DNA from 2 places in the Polaromonas vacuolata genome. Region 1 is predicted to be linked to the other one. Evidence: riboswitches for the same ligand, from Rfam matches in the RefSeq annotation. Region 1 holds a riboswitch; the other holds the start of a gene.

Evidence for each region. A riboswitch is a leader RNA that binds a small molecule or an ion and turns the genes downstream of it on or off. The one in region 1 is predicted to bind S-adenosylhomocysteine.
Region 2: linked by a shared signal. The riboswitch ahead of ahcY (adenosylhomocysteinase) and the one ahead of metH (methionine synthase) in region 1 are both predicted to bind S-adenosylhomocysteine.

The regions. Positions count from the first base shown of each region.
Region 1 covers NZ_CP051461.1:60,557-64,981, reverse strand. The annotation lists gene metH (methionine synthase) at 1-2,547, opposite strand, end outside; S-adenosyl-L-homocysteine riboswitch at 2,564-2,655, opposite strand; gene HC248_RS00285 (homocysteine S-methyltransferase family protein) at 2,729-3,793, opposite strand; gene HC248_RS00280 (RecQ family ATP-dependent DNA helicase) at 4,030-4,425, shown strand, end outside.
Region 2 covers NZ_CP051461.1:3,363,040-3,367,464, forward strand. The annotation lists gene HC248_RS15300 (TlyA family RNA methyltransferase) at 1-780, opposite strand, end outside; gene ahcY (adenosylhomocysteinase) at 878-2,320, opposite strand; S-adenosyl-L-homocysteine riboswitch at 2,425-2,497, opposite strand; gene HC248_RS15310 (HAD-IIB family hydrolase) at 2,558-3,364, shown strand; gene HC248_RS15315 (tripartite tricarboxylate transporter substrate binding protein) at 3,399-4,370, opposite strand.

The DNA of each region.
Region 1 (4,425 bases):
CGGGCAAGCTGGGTAGCCCGGCGCAGGGCGAATGCCAGTGTATTTTTCGCGGATTAAGTCTTCAACGGCCAAGCTCTCATCAGCCGCATAACCCCACAAGTCTTGGCGCACACGCTGGTGCATGGCCTCGGCAAAAGCTTCGGCTAAACGGTCAGCCAAGGCTTTGAGCATGATGGAGGAGTAGTCGTCGTTGTCGTCCTCAAAATACTTTTCTTTTTTCTCCATGCCAAGGCCAGCGGTAACCGCAAACAAGCCAATGTAGTCGGCGATTTTGCTGTCCTTTGGCGCCACAAAATCCGACAGGCAACGATTCGGGCGCATCACGCCTTCAACCGCTGTTTTTTCGGTCTGCTGGCGCAGGCCGTGCCATGTCATGGCGACTTCGGTACGCGATTCGTCGGTGTAGATTTCTATGTCGTCACCGACGCTGTTGGCGGGGTACAAACCGACCACCGCATTAGCCGTTAGCCAGCGGCCATCAATCAAACGTTTGAGCATGCGTTTGGCATCAGCATAAACACGCACGGCTTCGGTACCCACCACTTCGTCTTTAAGAATGGCGGGAAAAGGGCCGGCCAAATCCCAGGTTTGAAAGAACGGCGCCCAATCAATAAAGGGTGCTAACTCGGCTAAATCGAAATTTTTAAACAAACGCCGGCCGGTAAATTTAGGCACTTTGGGCGTGTAGTTTGTCCAATCGACTGGTGTCGCATTGGCACGTGCTTTGGCCAATGGCCACATGGGAATTTGTTTTTTATTCGCGTGTTGAATACGCACTTTTTCATAGTCGATATTGATCTCTTCTATGTACTTAGTGGCATTGTCTGAGAGCAAGCTTTGCGCCACGCTCACGCTGCGCGATGCGTCCGGCACATAGATCACCGGGCCTTCGTAATGGGGCGATATTTTCACCGCGGTGTGGACTCGGCTAGTGGTCGCGCCGCCAATCATGAGCGGGATTTTTTTCAGGCGAAAGTAATCGTCTTTTTGCATCTCGGCGGCCACGTATTGCATCTCTTCCAAGCTCGGCGTGATCAGACCGGACAGGCCCACAATATCCGCTCCTTCAGCTTTAGCACGGGCTAATATTTCGTGGCAGGGCACCATCACGCCCATGTTGACGACTTCGAAGTTGTTGCATTGCAAAACTACAGTGACGATGTTTTTACCAATATCGTGGACGTCGCCTTTGACCGTGGCGATGATGATTTTCCCCTTGGTTCTGACGTCCGCACCAGCGGCTTCTAGCAGCAGTTTTTCGGCTTCGATGTAAGGCAGCAAATGGGCTACGGCCTGCTTCATGACGCGGGCGCTTTTCACCACCTGAGGTAAAAACATTTTGCCTTGACCGAACAAGTCGCCCACCACATTCATGCCGTCCATTAACGGGCCTTCGATCACATGCAGTGGTCGGCCACCGTCGGCGCTAATGGCTTGCCAGACTTCTTCGGTGTCTTCGGTGATGAACTCATTCATGCCGTGAACCAAGGCGTGGGACAGACGCTGACGCACTGGTAGGGCGCGCCATTCGTAGCGCTTGCTGTCGTCTTTGGCACCGCTTTTAGCCGTCTCCGCGACTTCAATCAAACGCTCGCCGGGCGTTAATTCAGCCTCGCCCGCCAAGTAGACCGGCCGGCGGTTAAGCACCACGTCTTCGACCCGCTCGCGCAGAATCGGGTCTAAGTCGTCATAGACGCCCATCATGCCGGCGTTGACGATGCCCATGTCCATTCCGGCTTTGATGGCGTGGTACAAAAATACCGTGTGAATAGCTTCACGCACCGGGTCATTGCCGCGAAAGCTAAACGACACGTTGGACACGCCACCCGAGACTTTAGCGCCGGGCAAATTCTCTTTAATCCAGCGGGTGGCGTTGATAAAGTCGACGGCGTAGTTGTCGTGCTCTTCAATACCGGTGGCTATGGCAAAAATATTCGGATCAAAAATAATGTCTTCTGGCGGGAAGTCGATGTCGTCGACCAACAGGCGATAAGCGCGCTCGCAAATTTGAATCTTGCGCGCATAGGTATCGGCCTGGCCTTTCTCGTCAAACGCCATCACCACCGCAGCCGCGCCATAGCGCTTGAGCAGTTTGGCCTGCTGACGAAAGATCGCCTCGCCTTCCTTCATGGAGATGGAATTAACAATTCCCTTGCCCTGAATGCAGCGCAGACCGGCTTCAATCACGCTCCACTTAGAGCTGTCAATCATGATGGGCACGCGGGCAATGTCGGGCTCGCTGGCGATCAAATTCAAAAAACGCACCATCGCGGCTTGGCTGTCCAACATGGCTTCGTCCATGTTGATGTCTATGATTTGCGCGCCGTTTTCGACTTGCTGACGGGCCACGACTAAGGCCGCTTCAAAGTCGCCGTTGAGAATCATGCGGGCAAAGGCCTTGGAGCCGGTGACGTTGGTGCGCTCGCCAATGTTGACGAATAAGGACTCAGCACCAATGCTCACGGGCTCAAGGCCGGACAGCTTCATGGCGGGTACCGCAGGCAGGGCTGGCGTGGCGGCTAGGGGGAAATTTTCAGTTGCAGACATGGACTCACCTTTGGGCTCAAGGTGAGCGTCGTTTTGGCGGCAGCTGTACTAGCGCCGTTAACCCAAGCCTGACGAAATAGACATTTCGCTGCAACGCTCCTTGGGTTGTGCAGATTTTAAGCGCTGATCGAGGCGGTCAGCACAAACGCGCTGTAAGAACCGCTACAAAACACTCTGAAGGTTACGCCGTTTCGCGGTAAAACACACCAGCGGTATTGCCGGGCGCGGTGCTTAAACGGCGTCTTGGCAGCGGTGAGACCGCATCCACAATGGCGGCAATATGCTCGGGCGTCGTGCCGCAGCAGCCGCCCACGATGTTGACCAAGCCTTCGGCAGCGAACTCATGCAGCAAGCGCGAGGTCACGTCAGGCGTCTCGTCAAAACCGGTATCGCTCATGGGGTTGGGCAGACCCGCGTTGGGGTAGCAGCTGATGAAAGTATCACCCGCCACCTTTGCCAGCTCTTGAATGTAAGGGCGCATCAGGGCCGCGCCGAGTGCGCAATTCAAACCAATCGCCAGCGGTCTGGCGTGGCGCACGCTGTTCCAAAATGCGGTGACGGTTTGACCGCTCAAAATGCGGCCCGAGGCATCGGTCACCGTGCCGCTGATGATGAGGGGCAAGCGCTGGCCAGAATTTTCAAAATATTCTTCAATCGCAAACAGCGCGGCTTTGGCGTTGAGGGTGTCGAAAATTGTCTCGACCAGCAACACATCGCTGCCGCCTTGCACCAGCGCTTCGGTCTGCTCGTAATAGGCTTGGCGCAAAATCTCAAAGCTGGTGTTACGCGCGCCGGGATCGTTCACGTCCGGGCTGATGCTGGCGGTTTTGGGTGTTGGACCTAGCGTGCCGGCGACAAAACGCGGCTTGTCCGGTGTGGAATATTTGTCACATGCGGCGCGTGCGATGCGGGCAGATTCCAAGTTCATTTCAATCGCTAAGTCAGCCATGTCGTAGTCGGACTGGGCCACGCTGGTCGCGCCAAAAGTATTCGTCTCAACCAAGTCTGCGCCGCCGGCAAGATAGCTTTCGTGAATATCTTGAATCACGCTTGGCCGTGTCAAACTGAGCAATTCGTTATTGCCTTTGACATCACGCGCAAAATCTTTAAAGCGCTCGCCGCGGTACTGGGCTTCGCTTAAGCGAAAGCGCTGAATCATGGTGCCCATAGCGCCGTCGAGTATGGCGATACGTTTTTCAAGCAGGGCTGGCAGTTGCTGACCGCGGGTATAAATGAGTGGCTTCATAACTTGATTTTAAGCTGGCGTTTAACGCCCGCAAAATTCACGGACAATTCGGCGAGCGCTTAATGCGCCCATGCAAAGCCTAAAAGAGTCACCTTGTCATTACAGACTAATAACACTGCAACGAGGTTTAGCTATAACTTTTGTAGCATCTCTTTTGTCGTGATAAATCTTGGCTTTTAGTTTTTACCCTTTTACAGTTGCACCTATTGCCTTCTTTGCCCCACTCGACAGAAACCATGGATCAACCGACCCCGCTCAACATACTTTCCCAAGTATTCGGTTACGACAGCTTTCGCGGCCCGCAACGTGACATCGTTGAACATGTGATCGCCGGCGGGGATGCGTTAGTACTCATGCCCACAGGCGGTGGCAAATCACTGTGCTATCAGATACCGGCCATAGTGCGGCAAAACGCAGGTCATGGTGTGACGATTGTGGTCTCGCCACTCATCGCGCTGATGCACGACCAAGTTGGCGCATTGCATGAGGCGGGTGTGTCGGCGGCATTTTTAAATTCGACCCAAACGTTTGAAGAAAGCAGCGCACTCGAAAAGCAATTGCTGCGCGCAGAACTGACCCTGCTCTACGCCGCGCCCGAGCGCATCAACACGCCGCGCATGAAGGACTTGCTG
Region 2 (4,425 bases), 540 kb from region 1:
CCAGGCCAGCACTTTAAAGCCTAGACCCTCGCAGGTATCACGCAGGCGCTGCTCAACAAACTCAAAATGCACCGGGTCACGCACAATGCCGCCCTTGCCGATTTGGCCGGGCTGGAGTTCAAACTGGGGTTTCACCAGCATGAGTAAATGACCACCCGGCTTGAGTAAGCGCACTACTGCAGGCAATACCAAAGTCAGCGAGATGAAGGATAAGTCGCCGGTTAAGAAATCAAAGGGTTCTAACAAATCGGCAGGCTCAGCGTCCTCGTCGTCATACGAATTTTTACGCTCGTCGACTTCCGAACCATTGAGTTTGATATGCAGAGCGCGGCTGTAGTGTTCCGCCATGTCTTCGGCAGTCAGCGAGCGCGCATTCACGCCCTCAATACACACGACACGCTCGTCGGAGCGCATGCTGGGGTGTAGCTGACCGTGGCCAACATCAACACCCACGACTTGGCTGGCACCGGCTTGCAGCATGCAATCGGTAAAGCCGCCAGTCGATTGGCCTATGTCTAGGCAGCGCAGACCGGTCACGCTCAGGGCGGTGCGGTTTAAAGCACCTTCGAGTTTGAGACCGCCGCGCGAGATAAATTTGGCCTCGGTGTTGTCAAGCACGTGGAGCTCGGCAACATCAGGCACTTCGTCGCCGTTTTTGGCAACGCGTTTCCATGCAGCCTCCACATCGACACGCCACTGCACACCCGAAGCGATCAGGCGCTGGGCCTGGGAACGAGTAGTGGCAAAGCCATGTTCGACGAGAAATAAATCAGCACGCATAGTGGGTTCTTCAAAAAAAACAGTTAATAAATACCAAGCGGCCGGACTGGCTAAACGTTTAGCGCCAGCCCCGGCCACCAGCATTCAATCGGGAAAATCAATACCGGTAGGCATTGGCCTTGTATGGGCCGGCTTTGGACACGCCGATGTAAGCAGCTTGCTCATCGCTGAGTTCGCTGAGCACTGCGCCAACCTTTTTCAGGTGCAGGCGCGCCACTTTTTCATCCAAATGCTTGGGCAGCACGTAGACCTTGCCGGACTCGTACTGGGCTTGCTTGGTGAACAGTTCGATCTGCGCAATGGTTTGGTTTGCAAAGCTAGACGACATCACAAAGCTTGGGTGGCCAGTGCCGCAACCGAGGTTCACGAGGCGGCCTTTGGCCAACAAAATAATCCGCTTGCCGTCTGGGAAAATCACATGATCGACTTGCGGCTTGATTTCTTCCCACTCGCATTTTTCGAGCGAGACCACATCGATTTCGTTATCAAAGTGGCCGATATTGCAAACAATCGCTTGGTCCTTCATGGCGGCCATGTGGTCATAAGTGATGACGTTTTTGTTGCCGGTAGCGGAGACAAAAATATCGCACTTATCGGCTGCGTATTCCATGGTCACGACTTTGTAGCCTTCCATGGCTGCTTGCAGCGCATTGATAGGATCAATCTCTGTCACCCAGACCTGTGCGCTGAGTGCGCGCAGCGCCTGTGCCGAGCCCTTGCCCACGTCACCGTAACCGGCCACGAGAGCGACCTTGCCAGCAATCATCACATCGGTCGCGCGTTTGATGGCGTCAACCAATGACTCGCGGCAGCCGTACAAATTGTCGAACTTGGACTTGGTGACCGAGTCATTGACGTTAATCGCGCGGAAAGCCAAAGTGCCCTTGACCGACATTTCATTTAAGCGCAGCACGCCGGTCGTGGTTTCTTCTGTCACGCCAATGATATTTTTCAGGCGGCGGCTATACCAAGTCGAATCAATCGCGAGCTTGGCCTTGATGGCGTTGAACAAGCAAATTTCTTCTTCGCTACCCGGCTTGGAGATGACGCTGGCGTCGGTCTCGGCTTGGGTTCCCAAATGCATCAGCAGCGTCGCATCGCCGCCGTCATCCAAAATCATGTTTGGGCCTTCTTCGGGCGTGCCCTTGGCGCCTTTAAATTCAAAAATGCGGTGGGTGTAATCCCAGTAGTCATCTAGACTTTCGCCCTTAATAGCGAAGACTGGCGTGCCGGCTTGCGCAATCGCAGCAGCTGCATGGTCTTGGGTCGAGTAGATGTTGCAAGAAGCCCAGCGCACGTCGGCGCCCAAAGCTTGCAAGGTCTCAATCAGCACGCCAGTTTGAATGGTCATGTGCAGCGAGCCAGTGATACGCGCGTTTTTCAGTGGCTGGGAATTGGCGAATTCTTCGCGAATAGCCATCAGGCCGGGCATTTCAGTCTCAGCAATTTTGAGCTCTTTACGGCCCCATGCAGCGAGGGATGGGTCAGCAATAATGCAGTCATTGACTGCGCTGGCGATAGGTTTTAGGACGGCGTTCATGCGGTTCTCCAAAAATGACAAAACATCTAACTGGGCAAAATGGCCACAGGCACGATGCGATTAGAGGCTGTGATGAAAGATCGTTCACCCGGCGTAAAAGCACATGCGGGTGAGCGTGGTTGCAGATGAGTCCTGAGCCTAGTCCACATGGTATGGCTTGCAACGCTCCTCAGGAAGCTACTATTGTAACCAGTAACTAGCCCTTCGCAGATTAGGGGACATGCGAAAATTTGAGGCATGCAAGCACTTGTTAACTGGCCGCTAGAAACGCGGCGCAAAATCACCGGCGTCTTTACTGACATCGACGACACATTAACCACTGAAGGCGTCATCACGCCGGATGCATTAGCAGCGCTAAGCGCGCTCAAAACCGCAGGAGTTGAAGTCATCGCCATCACCGGAAGACCGGTGGGCTGGAGCGAGCCGTTTGCGCGCAGTTGGCCGGTAAACGCCATAGTCGCTGAAAACGGCGCAGTCATCATCACCGCCGCAGCCGATACAGGCATCACCAAGGTTTATCAGCAAAGTGCAGCAATGCGCGCACAAAACTTTGCGCGCATGCAGCAGGTGCTGAAAGAAATCGAGCGCGATATACCCGGCGCAAAACGCGCCACCGACTCGGCAGGACGCGAAACCGATATCGCCATAGACCACAGCGAATTTGCCCAATTAGACCAAGCGCAAATTGAGGCAGTGCTCAAGCGCATGCAAAGCTGCGGCCTGCAAGCGAGCGTCAGCAGCATTCACATCAACGCTTGGTATGGCCAGCACAACAAGCTGCAAGGCGCGCATTGGGTGGTAGAAAAACTGCTGCAACGCCGTCTTGCAAGCGAGATGGACAACTGGGTTTTCGTCGGCGACTCAACCAACGACCAGCTGATGTTTGGCGCTTTTAACAGCAGCATGGGCGTGGCCAATATCGCGCGCTTTGTGCCGCAGCTCACGCACCTGCCGCGCTACGTCACCACAGGTGAGCGCGGTGCTGGGTTTGCGCAGATGGTCACTCAACTGCTAGCAGCACGGGAAACTCACAATACGCATTGAGCGATTCACAAGATCAAGCGCTGCCCGGCCGACATTACTGGGCTTTAGCCAGACCCAGCTTTTCAATCAGCGCTTTCTCACGCGTGAAAGTCACATCCGCAAACTTTCCGTAATCAGCTGAACTCTTGTAAATCGGCAGCATGTCGTAGCGCTCCAGCGCGGTCAAAAATCCGGGCTGCTCCATGGACTGTTTAAACGCATCATGCAAGCGCTTAACCACATCCGGCGGTGTACCGCGTGGACCGGCGATACCGAACGGCGAATTCTGCACAATATTTATGCCCAACTCCTTGAGCGTAGGTGCTGTCGGGAACTTGGCCAACCGAGTTTCCCCCCACGTATTAAGAACGCGCAGCTTGCCCGTTTCGACCAGCGGCGCAAAGCCGGTGGAGTCGGCTGCCGCCATCAAGTGGCCGCCCGAAATAGCTTGCGCCAGATCCGCGCTGCCCTTGTAGGGAATATGTAGCAACTCGATGCCCAACTGCTGTGCGATCAGCTCCATGGTCAGATGCGGACTGGTTAGCGTGCCAGTAGAGCCGTAACTCAGCGTGCCAGGATTCGCACGCGCAAAGCGCACAAAATCAGCCCAATCTTTGATCGGCGAATTCATAGGAACCACTACGCCGAACGCATAGCCAGTGACATTGATGATGTAGCTCAAGTCCTTGACTGGATCCCAATTAATTTTTGTCGTGTACGGCAAGCGGAACACGCCCAGGGGAATCTGCGCCAAGGTATAGCCGTCAGGGCTACTGCTTTGCAGCATTTGCGCCGGCAGCGTACCGCCGGCGCCGGACTTGTTTTCAATAATGACTGGCTGACCCAGAACGCGCGAAGCACCATCGGCCAACGAACGCATGGTCAGATCGGTAGGGCCGCCCGGTGGAAAGGCCACCAGCAGCTTGATAGGTCGGCTAGGAAAGCCAGCCGGCTGAGCCTGAGCTGACGCGCCTAAGGCGGGCAAAGCAAGAGCGGCGGCGGATTGAAGAAGATGGCGGCGTTGCATAAGCGTCGTCCTGACTGTATGAGGTACTCGTGAGTACTGAAGGAAAATAATGCTA